One region of the Barnesiella sp. ET7 genome, then DNA from elsewhere that is predicted to be linked to it. Evidence: riboswitches for the same ligand, from Rfam matches in the RefSeq annotation. Region 1 holds a riboswitch; each other region holds the start of a gene.
What was found. Region 1 has a riboswitch for cobalamin ahead of NW211_RS03060 (anaerobic ribonucleoside triphosphate reductase). Riboswitches for the same ligand answer to the same signal wherever they lie in the genome.

Region 2: linked by a shared signal. The riboswitch ahead of NW211_RS05300 (leucine-rich repeat protein) and the one ahead of NW211_RS03060 (anaerobic ribonucleoside triphosphate reductase) in region 1 are both predicted to bind cobalamin.
Region 3: linked by a shared signal. The riboswitch ahead of NW211_RS05315 (TonB-dependent receptor) and the one ahead of NW211_RS03060 (anaerobic ribonucleoside triphosphate reductase) in region 1 are both predicted to bind cobalamin.
Region 4: linked by a shared signal. The riboswitch ahead of NW211_RS03990 (DUF5074 domain-containing protein) and the one ahead of NW211_RS03060 (anaerobic ribonucleoside triphosphate reductase) in region 1 are both predicted to bind cobalamin.

The regions. Positions count from the first base shown of each region.
Region 1 covers NZ_JANRHM010000003.1:137,707-140,828, forward strand. Annotated here, with positions in the region: gene NW211_RS03060 (anaerobic ribonucleoside triphosphate reductase) at 1-1,873, opposite strand, end outside; cobalamin riboswitch at 1,926-2,134, opposite strand; gene queA (tRNA preQ1(34) S-adenosylmethionine ribosyltransferase-isomerase QueA) at 2,491-3,122, opposite strand, start outside.
Region 2 covers NZ_JANRHM010000006.1:106,520-109,641, forward strand. Annotated here, with positions in the region: gene NW211_RS05300 (leucine-rich repeat protein) at 1-1,636, opposite strand, end outside; cobalamin riboswitch at 1,781-1,971, opposite strand; gene NW211_RS05305 (cell surface protein) at 2,003-3,122, opposite strand, start outside.
Region 3 covers NZ_JANRHM010000006.1:111,783-114,904, forward strand. Annotated here, with positions in the region: gene NW211_RS05315 (TonB-dependent receptor) at 1-1,133, opposite strand, end outside; cobalamin riboswitch at 1,245-1,445, opposite strand; gene NW211_RS05320 (DUF4492 domain-containing protein) at 1,627-1,896, shown strand; gene NW211_RS05325 (cytochrome ubiquinol oxidase subunit I) at 1,893-3,122, shown strand, end outside.
Region 4 covers NZ_JANRHM010000004.1:150,239-153,360, forward strand. Annotated here, with positions in the region: gene NW211_RS03990 (DUF5074 domain-containing protein) at 1-1,320, opposite strand, end outside; cobalamin riboswitch at 1,578-1,774, opposite strand; gene NW211_RS03995 (LamG-like jellyroll fold domain-containing protein) at 2,001-3,122, opposite strand, start outside.

The DNA of each region.
Region 1 (3,122 bases):
TGTACTCCTCGACCACGTTGTTCATCACCATCACGGCATCGTAGAGCGTCTGCCAGGCCTCCTCGTTGCGGGCATGCCCCTCGCCGTAGATGGCACACATGGCATTGTGGCCGCCGATAAAACCGATGCCCAGCGTACCGCTATTGATTACGTCGCCCACCTCATCGTCGGGATTCAGCCGTCCGCCACCCTTCCACACGTCGTTACCCATCATGAAAGGGAACTGACGGGCGAGAGCCTTGCGCTGATACTCGTACCGCTCGTGCAACTGCTCGGCAATCATCGAGGCGGTGGTGCGCACCTTCTCGAGAAAGAGGATACGGGCCTCGCGGCGGATGGCGTGCTTGTCGCCGTCGGGGTGCAGCTCTTCGGCCTCGCGACGCGCCTCGATGGCCAGGCGCGGCATATTCATCGAGGTAAAGGAGAGGTTGCCCCGCCCCCACGAACTCTTCGCACCGTGCAGGTTTTCAAACACCCGGGTACGGCAACCCATCGTGGCCACCTCGTAGCGGAAGCGGTCGGGGTCGTCGGCCCGCCAAAGTTCGTTCCGGTTGTAGTCGGTATCGAGAAATACGAAATTGGGAAAGAGCGAAGTGGCCGTGGTCCGGCACGACTCGAGCAGCAGGTCGAAGTTGGGCGCCTTGAATGGGATACGTCCCGCCATCGCCCCCTCGAAGTCGGCCATCGCCGCAGCATAATCCTCGTCGCTGTACGATACCCCATTCTTCACCTTGAAAATCTGTATCGGGAAGACCGGCACCTCGCCGTGGCCCAACCCCTCGGTTGTAGCCGAGAGCAGCTCGCGTATGACCATGCGCCCCTCGGGCGAGGTATCGGTACCGTAGTTTATCGAACTGAAAACCACCTGGTTGCCACCCCGCGAGTGCATGGTGTTGAGGTTGTGCACCAACCCCTCCATGGCTTGGTGGGTATCCTTGCGGGTAGTCTCGTAGCTTTGTGTCCAGGCGGTGCGCAACTCATTGGCCGAGAGAGTCAGGCCCAGAGTCTGCAGGCGGTCGGCCAGTGCAGCCTGTTGCACCTCCGTATCGGCTATCGAGGCGACCGAGTCGGCTATCGCCTCTCGCAGCGACGGATGGTCGCTCTCGCCATGCAGGCGCAAGATGAAGTCGATGGCCGTCTCGAGATGTTTGCGGAAACTCTTCAGCACCCCCGGTGCCATGAAGTGGTCGAAAGCCGGGATGGCCTGCCCGCCGTGCTGCTCGTTCTGGTTGGTCTGGAACACGATAGTGGCCAGCGTGGCGTAGCTCTGTATCGACTGAGGCGTGCGCACGGTTCCGTTTTTGGTATGGAAACCGCGGTTGAAAATATCCTCCAGGTCGTACTGCACGCAGGTGGTCGTCTTGGTGGGATAGTAGTCGAGGTCGTGGATGTGAATGTCGCCCTCGCGGTGCGCCCGCCCGTAGCGCACCCCCACCAGATACTTATAGGCGTAATCCTTGGTCACCTCCGAGGCGAAGGTCATCATCTGCCCGGCCGGCGTATGCGACGACATGTTGGCGTTGCTCAGGTTCACGTCGTTCTTCTCGACAGCCACGATGCCGTCCATCACCTGCTTCATCGAGGTGCGTTTCTCGCGCTCCTTGGTGCGCCACTCGCGATAGATGATGAAGCGCTTGGCCACCGAAGGGTTGCGCCGCATCAGATGGCGCTCGACCAGATCTTGAATCTCCTCGACCGAAATCTCGCTCTTGTCGATGGCGGCGGCCACCTCGCCGGCAATCTGTTTCACCGCAGTTTCGTCGTCGATACCATCGGCCCGATAGGCCTTGGCAATAGCCCGCTCGATTTTGGCAATCGAGAAACTCTCTTGGGCACCATCGCGCTTGGCAATGGTAATGCCTGCATAATCCATGTTGATAAGTTGTTTAGGGTTGGATACTGCGGACGTCTCCTCGAACGTCCTTTTGCTTCTCTCTCACTCCGGCAGGTCTTCTGGCTCTTCCCTGCCCCGATGACGCCTTCCCGACATTACAGAAACAGATTCTCGTCAGTGGCTCGTGTCACGGGACTTTCACAGGAATTACAGCAGCGGGACTGCTCGGGATTCTCACCCGATTCCCTTTTTATCGACACCATCGTACAACGGGGCCGAACCGGAATGCGGGTACAAAGTTACACAAATTCGCGATAACCAAACAACAAATTTCGAGACAAAAGTTTCCTTTTTCGGGAAACTTTTGAAAACCAGAATAGAAAAAAGTTTCCTAAAACCAGCAACGAATAGAGGCCTATACCAACTCCCATATGGAAACTATACTGCTATAAAACAGCAAAAAAGGCATCTATTCCATTGTTCAATCGGATATCCAATCGAATCAACCAAATTGTTATCTATTCCAGCAACATAATAAAAAAGGCGAGATAGTAATCTCTCTATAAGAGAGAGAACCTTGCCGCACCGTTTGTCCCCAAGGTGCAACAAGGTTCTCTGTATCTTCCGGGACAAGAGCGTCCCTGATATCTTACCAATTACAGAATGAGCATGGCGTCGCCATAGGCACCGAAACGATACCCCTCCTTGAGGGCAGCATCGTAGGCCTCGAGGACAATTTCATATCCGCCGAATGCCGCTACCATCATCAGCATGGTCGAAAGCGGCATGTGGAAGTTGGTCACCAGACTGGTGGCTACCGTAAAGTCGTAGGGCGGGAAGATGAACTTGTTGGTCCAGCCGTCGTAGGTCTTCATGTGGCCGCCGGTGCTGACCGCACTCTCGATACCCCGCATCACCGAGGTACCCACGGCGCACACCTTGTGGCCGCCATCCTTGGCGTGGTTGACGAGCTCGACCAACTCGGGAGTTACAATCAGTTGCTCCGAGTCCATTTTGTGCTTGGTGAGGTCTTCGACATCGATTTCACGGAAGTTACCCAGACCCGAGTGAAGGGTGAGGAAACCGTAGTCGATGCCCTTGATCTCCATGCGCTTCAACAGCTCACGGCTGAAGTGGAGCCCGGCAGCGGGAGTAACCACGGCCCCTTCGTGGCGAGCAAAGATATTTTGATAACGCTCGGCATCGAGCTCCTCGACCGGGCGGGTGATATAGGCCGGCAAAGGCATCTCGCCCAGTTTGTAGAGGGCCTCTTTGAACTCGTCGTGCG
Region 2 (3,122 bases), on a different contig from region 1:
CCAGCGAGGTCACCCCGTCGGGCAGCGACACCGAGGCGATGGCCGTCTCGGCAAAGGCATATTTCCCGATTTCGCGCAAAGCCGATTGCCCGGACAGGGTCAGGCTCTGCAAGGCACTGCAACCGTAACAGGCATAATCGCCCACCCGTGTCACCGTAGCCGGAAGCTCCACCGCAGCCAGAGCCGAGCAGCCGAAGAAGGCCGAGTCGCCTACCTGCGTGAGCGAATGGCCCAGCGAGGCCGAAGACAGTTTGGCACAGCCGTTGAAAGCCAGAGCCTCTATGGTAGTCAGACCGTCGGGCAACGCTACGGCGGTCAAAGCCGTACAGCCGGCAAAGGCCGAGCGTCCCAGAGTCTTGAGATTTTCGTTTGTCGTGAGCGTAGTCAGTGCCGTACAACCGCCGAAGGCTTCGGCTCCAATCGTGGCGGCCGACTCGGGCAGCTCCACGGCGGTCAGCCCCGTACAGCCGTAGAAAGCCCCCTCGCCTATCGTCTGCACCGTGGCGGGGAGCTCTATCGAAGTCAGTTTGGTACACCCCATGAAAGCCATGTCGCCGATGGCGGTCACCGTACAGGATTGGCCATCGAGCTCGACCGTGGCGGGTATGGTCAAGGAGCCCGAAAAGGTTGCATACGAGTCGTCATACATGATGACTGCCGTGTGGGGAGCCTCGCCCGGAATGGCCACCACGGCCTTTTCGCCCACGGTGAGAGTGACCGGGTCGGTCGATACCGAGCCCAGCCGGTTTCCGGCCACACAATAGTAGCTGCCGGCATCGGCCGTCGTAGCCGACGCTATCGAGTAGACAGCCTTCACGGCCCCTTCGATGGCGACCTTGTCCTTATACCACTGATAGGTGAGGCTGTCGCCCCGGAATACCGGCACAAAAGCGGCCGGCTCGCCCGGCGACACCACCAGGCTCTCGGGCTGACTCTTTATCGAGGGTTCGGTGAGCCCGTTCTTGGCGGCAGCGGCCAGCGGTTTCCAGTCATACGACTGCATGCCGGCCGAGAAATTCCAACCGTCCCAACACCCGTCGGTGAGCTTACGGCCCGAGATTCCCATGTTGCTGTAATACCACGAATCGCTATCGGCCGACTTCGTCCAGTACGACCAATAGCCCTGATACCACCCCGACTGCCAATAGTCCTCGGGGTCGGTACAGCTCCACCCGTCGTAGGAGTAGCCCGACATGGGTATCAATCCCAACTCGTTGGCCTGCCGCACCTCACCATCCTTGACGATGGCAAAATCGCCGCTCTTGTTCACATCGTAGCCTAAGCCCGAGACCGTGCTGCCGAACGCCGTGCCCGACTCCGAGGCAATGACAAACCGCGGGTCGGCTGCCGCAATGGCCGTAATCATGGTGGCGCCGGTAGCCTCGCCGTCCCAGCGGAAGCCCCACACCAGGGCACTCTCCTCGCCGTCGACATTCCACTGCACCGCCAGAGCCGCCCGGTTGGCGCCCTCGCCGGTCCAGTTTTCAATCATTTCCATCGTGAAGGTTCCATCGGTAATAGCCCGAGGCGATACCTGCTGCACGGCGGTAGGGTGCGGCCGCCCCTGCACAAGTATCTGTGCCGGCAACTGCATCACCGCAAACAGCAAAAGCATGAAAACATAAATCTTTTTCATTTCGGTTAAATCTTTAAGTATTAAAATTGAACAATCGTTTTTGCCATTTCAATACTTGCAAGATATGGTTTACCCCTGCCCATGGAACCGCCTCCGGCCTGCCGGCCCGGAATCGTTTTTTGCCACAGCTCATACCTCGCAAGCTATCGGGACAATACGCACGGCAGGTCTTCTGACTCACTCCGGCAGCCGAGGCCTTCCCAATCGCACGGATCAGTGACTTGTCTCTCGGCTCCTTTTCGATGGAGTTCACAGCAGCGGGACTGTTCGGGACTCACACCCGATTCCCTTTTAATCGGCCTTCAACGGGCCGAACCGGTGCGCACTATACGCTATTTTATTCTTACTATTCTATCTCTCTTTTTCTTACTTTTCCGCGATGTGCAAATCGGTCACTCCGGCCACCTCGGTCGAGCACTCGCCCAACCAGCCGTTGAACTGATTGACACCGGTATAGATCTTGATAAAGTCGATGCCCTGCAAATGCACGGGATTACCCTCGGCATCGACCGCCCAATCGATATTGAAGTTAGACTTCTCGCTGTCGTTGGGGTGGTTGTCGGCATACCCCCAGTCGTAGGCATAGAGCACATAATAGGAGCCGTCGCCGCTCTCGTCGATGGCATTGTCGGGCAAGCGGGTGCCCTCGAACGTGAGCGTCTCGTCGGAGAGCCACTGCGGGTAATAGGATTGCTTGTGGAAAACGACCTTCGACACGTAGCCGGTCCCGCCCTGGTTGTCGGTCCAGCGCACATAGGTCGAGTCGGTCACGCTGGTATCGGTACCGGGCACCGGAGTCTTGTTTTCGTCGGGGCGGTAATAGGTGATTCCGTAATTTTTCACCGTCTCTTCCTTGTGATATTCACTGCCGGCCAGTTCGTACCACTCGTCATCGGGGAGGCCGTTGCCGTTGACATCGACCGATACCATCACGATACCGGGCTCGCTGCTGCCGCCCGATGCGGCAGTGGGTTTGCCCGTGGAGTAGAAGGCATTGCCCAAGACCTTGAAGTCGTATTCGCCGGGACGGTTGACAATCGTATGGTCAAATCCCACGACGATATAACCGCCGTAACCGCCCAGCGACACCATCGTACCGGCATTGTAGGCCAGACAGTCCTCGGCCTTCTGCCGCATGGTCTCCTCGGTATCGCCCTCGCTATACTCGGGCAGCTCGTTGACAAACTGCCCCGGAGCCGGGCGATACTCATGCACCCGGGTGATGTAGGGGCTGTAAGCTACCTCCTCCTGGCGGACCACAATCTGCATGAGGTGTTCGACAGGGTTGGCCGAGTCGTAGATGTTCAGCTTCAGCCAGTAGGTACCGGTCTCGTAGGCCACGAAGGTATAGTCGCGGGTGGTGGCCACGAGCGAGTCGACCGCCGTCGATTCGTAGGAGAGCTTCCACTCATAGCGCTCCCCGCTGAACTCGGGGTGAAGCGTGAGGCTCTTCATGCGTTCCACCACATAGGTATCGTCGAGTCCC
Region 3 (3,122 bases), on a different contig from region 1:
TAGCGGCTGGCCGAGAGGTACTCCGACAGGCCGTTCCACTGCATGTCGTAGGCCACCGACACGTCCCAGTTGCGGAGTATCGAATACTTGTTGGCCAATGACACGTAGACCTCGCGCTGCTTGTACTGGTTGTCGACCCGCATCAGCTTGTCGTCGTTGTTCACATAGTGGGTATAATCGAACGCATACTTGGCATTGACCTTGAGGCTGTACTTGCGGGTAATATCCTGCTGATAGACGCCTTGCACGAAGGTGTTGCGGTCCCACAACCGCTCGCCGTTGCGCCACACGTTGTTGACGATGGCGCCGGGGATACCCCGCTCGGAGCTGTAATGGTAGACGTAGGCTTTCCAAAAACCGTTGGAGAGATAGCCCTGCAGACCGCCCTCGAAACGCACGGCATCGATGTCGCCGTTTTGCCGGGTAGCCGTGGTGTCGTAGGCCACCTCGCCCGAGGGGGTAACCCGCTTGTAACGGAATTTGTACTTACCGCTCGAGTTGGTCCACTCGCTGTTGAAGGTCATGCTCACGCTCTCGCTGAGCTTGTATTCGAAGAGCACCGAGGGGTTGACCAAGTCGAACGACCCCGTTTTGAACGAGGCCTTCAGGTGCGACTTCTCACCCGGCTTGAACTTGGGCCGACGGGTGGTGAGGTAGATGGAACCGGCCGAGCCGAACTCACGGGCCGACTGGAATATCTCGCTCTTCTGCCCGTTGTAGAGCGAAATCTCCTCGATGTTCTCGAGCGAGAATTTCCCCAGGTCCACCTGGCCGTTCTGAGCATTGCCCAACTGGATACCGTTGTAATATACCCCCATGTGGTTGGTACCCATGCTGCGGATGTTGACGGTCTTCAAACCGCCCACTCCACCGTAATCCTTAATCTGAATACCCGAAAAGTAACGTATGGCATCGGCCACCGAAAAACTGTTGAGAGCCTGTAACTCCTTCCCTGCAAGTTTCTGTGAGGGTATCACCTCGCTATACCGGTTGGCCGTGACCATTACCTCGCCCAGCGACCGGGTCTGTATCGAGTCGGTCGACGAAGTCTCATCGGCCCACACCCGCACGGGCAGAGCAGCCAGTACCCCAATCGCACACACAAACGATACCCAACGACAAAGTCTTTCCATCGGACTATTTTTTAACAGCCTCGGAGCGGGTTCTTTCGATACAAGTCGGTGTAAACAGACGGACGCGTGTAGGCCACCCTTCCGCAGATTCACAAGCTCTACCCCCCGAAAGCTAATGACTAAAAGCATGGCAGGTCTTCTGACTTACTCCGGTAACCGAGGCCTTCCCAATCGTCATAATCAGTGGCTTTCAAGTATTCTCGGCACCTCTACGGGAGCTTACAGCAGCGGGACTGTTCGGGATTTTCACCCGATTCCCTTTTCATTCTACGCCCCGGACGGGGTTTCGAAACCAATGCGTGACAAAGGTAACACAAATTATTGATACTGTTCTATTTTTTCTTGGAAATTATTCCAAACCAAACCTGCACCCCAATCGTTACTTGTGAAAAAAGTATTGATTCGTAATAAAAAATAACGGTTATAAATTTGTATCAATCACAAATTTTACCGAATATTGCGAAAATTTTCTTCATCTACATACAATACACTTATGGAAGAAAACCAAACCTTGAAAAACGACAATTTCGTAGTGCGCGTATGGCGATTCTACCTTGAAGGATTCCGATCGATGACCTTGGGAAAAACACTTTGGGCAATCATTCTTATCAAACTGTTCATCATGTTTTTTATCCTGCGGCTCTTCTTTTTCCCCAACATTTTGCAAAAAGAGTTCGATACCGACGAGGAGCGGGCCAATGCCGTCATCGAAAATCTCACCAATACCAATAATTCTCAACAACAACAATCACAGGAGTTATGAACGATCTTTTCACGCTCGTAGACTGGTCGAGGGCACAATTTGCACTCACCGCTATTTATCACTGGCTGTTTGTCCCCCTCACGCTGGGGTTGGGCATAATCGTCAGTATCATGGAAACCATCTACTACCGTACCGGCGACGAACGATGGAAAACCATTACCAAATACTGGATGACCCTCTTCGGCGTCAACTTCGCCATCGGGGTGGCAACCGGTATCATTCTCGAGTTCCAGTTCGGTACCAACTGGTCCAATTACAGCTGGTTCGTGGGCGACATTTTCGGGGCGCCGCTCGCCATCGAGGGCATCATGGCCTTCTTCATGGAGGCGACCTTCATCGCCGTCATGTTCTTCGGCTGGAACAAAGTGAGCAAACGGTTCCACCTGGCTTCGACCTGGCTCACCGCCATAGGGGCCTCGATTTCGGCGCTGTGGATTCTGGTAGCCAACTCGTGGATGCAATACCCCGTGGGCATGAAGTTCGACCCCGAGACTGCCCGCAACGTCATGGACGACTTCTGGGCGCTGGTACTCTCGCCGGTAGCCGTCAACAAGTTTTTCCACGCCGTATCGGCCGGCTGGGTGCTGGGCGGCATCTTCGTCGTGGGCGTGAGTGCATGGTATCTGCTTAAGAATCGCGAAAACTTCCTGGCCAAACAGAGCATCCGCGTGGGGGCCTGGGTAGGTCTGGTGGGGGCTCTCGTCGTAGCCTACACCGGTGACGGTTCGGCCTATCAGGTAGCCGACAAGCAACCCATGAAACTGGCTGCCATGGAGGGTGTCTACCACGGCAAGGAGGGGCAGGAGCTTATCGCCTTCGGTATTCTCAATCCGGCCAAGGAGTTCAACAACAACGAGAAGGAGTTTCTTTTCGACATACCTATCCCCAAACTGCTCTCAATACTGGCTACGCGCCAGGTCGACGGTTTCGTGCCGGGTATCAACGACATCATCGACGGCGGTTACCCCGACAAGAACCTCAAGGGTGAGGAGATTATCGCTCTCTCGGCTCAGGAGAAGATGGAGCGCGGCCGCCTGGCCATCGCCGCTCTGGCCGACTTCAACACGGCCCGGCAAAACAACGACACCACAGCCATGAACGAGGCCCGGGCCCGACTCGATGCCAACTACGAATACTTCGGCTACGGCTATGTCGACTCGGTCGAACAGCTCATTCCCCACGTGCCGTTTGTCTTCTACTCGTTCCACATCATGATTATCCTGGGC
Region 4 (3,122 bases), on a different contig from region 1:
GGTATTGATGTAGACACGTCCCGACTTGGGGTGCACGCCCAGTCCGTTGTAACGGATGCCGGCGTTCTTGTCCAGAGCAGAGAGGTCGACCATCCATTGCTCGGCCTCGAGACCCGAGTCGGCCTTGAGATCTTCGCTCTCGTCGAAAGGCAGACAGTAGACCGTCACCCCATCGGCATAGTAGAGGTTGTTGCCATAGGCGGCGAAGGCCTCGCCCGACGAACCCACGGCCGGTTCAACGCCTATGCGGCGCTGAATCATCGAGCGGTCCGACAGGTTGAACTTGCCGATGGCAATCTGTCCCGAGCCTACGGTCGTCGAGGTAGAGGTCATCACCCACATCCGGCCGTCGTCGGCGCCCTGAATGCCCAGCACACGGTTGATCATGCAGGGGATGCTGTACGGGAACGAAATCGACGTCACGGCATCGCTCTCGGTCGAGAGCTCGAGAATCTTGCTCAAATAGCCCGACTTGAAGGTGTAGGCCTTGCCTCCCATCGTCACGAAGCGGCTCTTCGGCGCACCGTCCGAACCGGTCACGAAGGTCAGCGACTTGGCCGTGGGGTCGAAACGGTAGATACCGGCGTTGTCGCGGATATAGAGATGCTGCTCGTCGAGCACGGCGATATGCGTGGGCCAGTCGAGCCCCTGCAGGTCGTCGTTCGTGTAGGCGGCCGTCCGCTTCAAGGTGTGGGCATCGGCCACCACCAGCATGCCGTCGTTTTCGAACACCGTGCCGTTGGGGTTCTTGTTGCCGTTCTGCGAGATGATATAGACCTTGCCGTTACAGAATGCCATGTCCTGTGCCACGTTGCCCAGCTCGGTACCGTTGACCGTCTTGTAGGCATCGGCCACCACATACCCCTCGGGCGAAATCCAGGTGAGCGAGCCGTTCTCGGTAGTCATGTTCCCCTCGTTGAGCACAAAGACCCCGGCCGGGTCGTCAAAGGCATTCAGACAATACAGCTCCACCTTTTGCGAAAGGTTCTTCCCGCCTGCGCCCGCTACCGTGACGGTGAGCGTAGCTTTTGTTTCGGCATCGGCCATGGCCGAGATTTCGATTTTCCGGGCATCCTGGTCGACCGTTGCACTCCACCCGGCGGGCAGCGATTCGGTCTTGACCGACTGCACATGCTCTGCCGCATAGGCAATCTCTACTTGGGTATCGGGAACCACAAATACCGGCACATCGGTTGCAACAGCCGTTGTCCACTCAAACTTCGGGTCGGGCATCGGTTCTTCACTCTCTTTCGAGCAACTGCCCATAATCAGAGCTACCGCTACCAGCAGCACGCCCCACATCTTTCTTACTTTCATCATTCTACTTTTGGATAAAAATCTATTATTTAACAAGTTGTTGAAAATTTGCAAAACAAGGTCCCGGGCCGGAGAAGAGACGGCAAGCCCGGCCGTTGCCATATTGTCAAGACGGCAACGCGTCGTGCCTGCCTGTTCCCGGGCAGATGCCCCAACAGGTTTACACAGCACCCCGACACGGGTTATGAATGGCTCGAAAAGCCTGAAAAAAGTATATAGCATTTACGTCGTACATTTAACCGTCCTGTCCACGGGCTCGATTAAAAACAAAAACTGACGGCAGGTCTTCTGACTGACTCCCCACTCGAGGCCTTCCCGATATTGCAATCAGTGGCGTATAGAATTCGAGCGGTTGGCGGAGCTTCACAGCAGCGGGACTGTCCGGGATTTTCACCCGATTCCCTTTTAATCCTCGAGGCCCGGCGGGCCTTTTGGAACCAATCGGCTGTAAAATTAGTATTTTTTTCTGGAGAAAGATAACTTTTTCGCTTCCTACTTCAAACAGATTGTATATGGTGCAGCTTATAGTCTTTATCCTCAGCGGTCTTGACAACACACTCCCCCCACAAAAAAAGCATGAGCGCATATAGCCGAGATGCGGCTGTATGCGCTCATGAGTTTCTCTGAAGAAGTTTTGCCGGTTCTCTCCTACACCGGCTCCATTTTTTTCTATACTGCCAAACTTATCTTACCAGAACCTTCTGGCCGCCGATAATGTAGAAACCGTTCGGCAGATTCTCGGCAGCAACCTCCCGAGGTACGTTGGCCCGCACCTTCATGCCTTGCAAATTGAAGACATCGACACGGGCACTTCCCGAATCCACACAGTCGGAGACCACAGACTCGATGCCCGAACTCGCCGATTGCCCCTCGAGTATCCAGGCATTCAGCTCCTTTACCCGGGTCGTGGCCGAGGCAAAGGCTTCGATGCCGTTGGCATCGGCTTCGGTGGGGAAGACACGGATGGAGGTAGCCCACTTGTCGTTCACGAAGATGTCGAGGATGGAGTGGTCGATAAAGATATTTATCTTCAGCTCACTCCCCACGGCCGGACGCTCGGGCAAGATGCAACGATAGACACCGTCGTATACGCCGGCGTCGTTGGTCAACCGAGGCAGGGCGCTGAAGTCGGCCACGAGTTCACCCGTTGCCGGAGTGTACGAAACAACGGCCTTGGCACTGCCGCTCTTGAAGATGTGGAAACCGAAGTCGGAGGCACCCACCTCGAATGTGCCGCATATCTCGACCGAGCGTCCGCTCACAGGCGAGAGGTCGAGAGTACCGTTCAGGTCGAACCCCGTGCGGGTAAAGGTGGTCGTGGTGCGTAACCCGGTCAACCCCTCATAAGGTTTCTGCGACAGCGAGCCGTCCTCAGCAATAGACCACTCGCGAGGCAACGAATAGCAGTGAGCCCAACCCAGGTTCCAGTTGGAGACCGACGACAACTTGTCGGGGACAATGCCCAGGGAAATCACCTTGTCGTTGTGCCGATAGATGGTGGGCGACAAGAGACCGAAGCCGTCGCGGGAGTTCAGTTCGACCAGACGCGGTTGCGAAGAATCGGCATCGGGCACAAACTTTCCATCGGCGGCAATCGAGCCCGTCCAGTACAGGGTGTGAACACCTTGCGATGTGTTGAGCGGCGTGACGGTGAACAGCCATCGGCCGTCGGGCATCGGGGTGATGTTGGGCATCTCCCAGAAGGTACCGGCTTCGGCAGCCGACGAGCCCGTGAAGAAGAGGTCGCCGTCGTTGCTCCACATGCCGGTGAGCGGGTTGTAGCGATGCAGAGTGGTTGTGCCTAC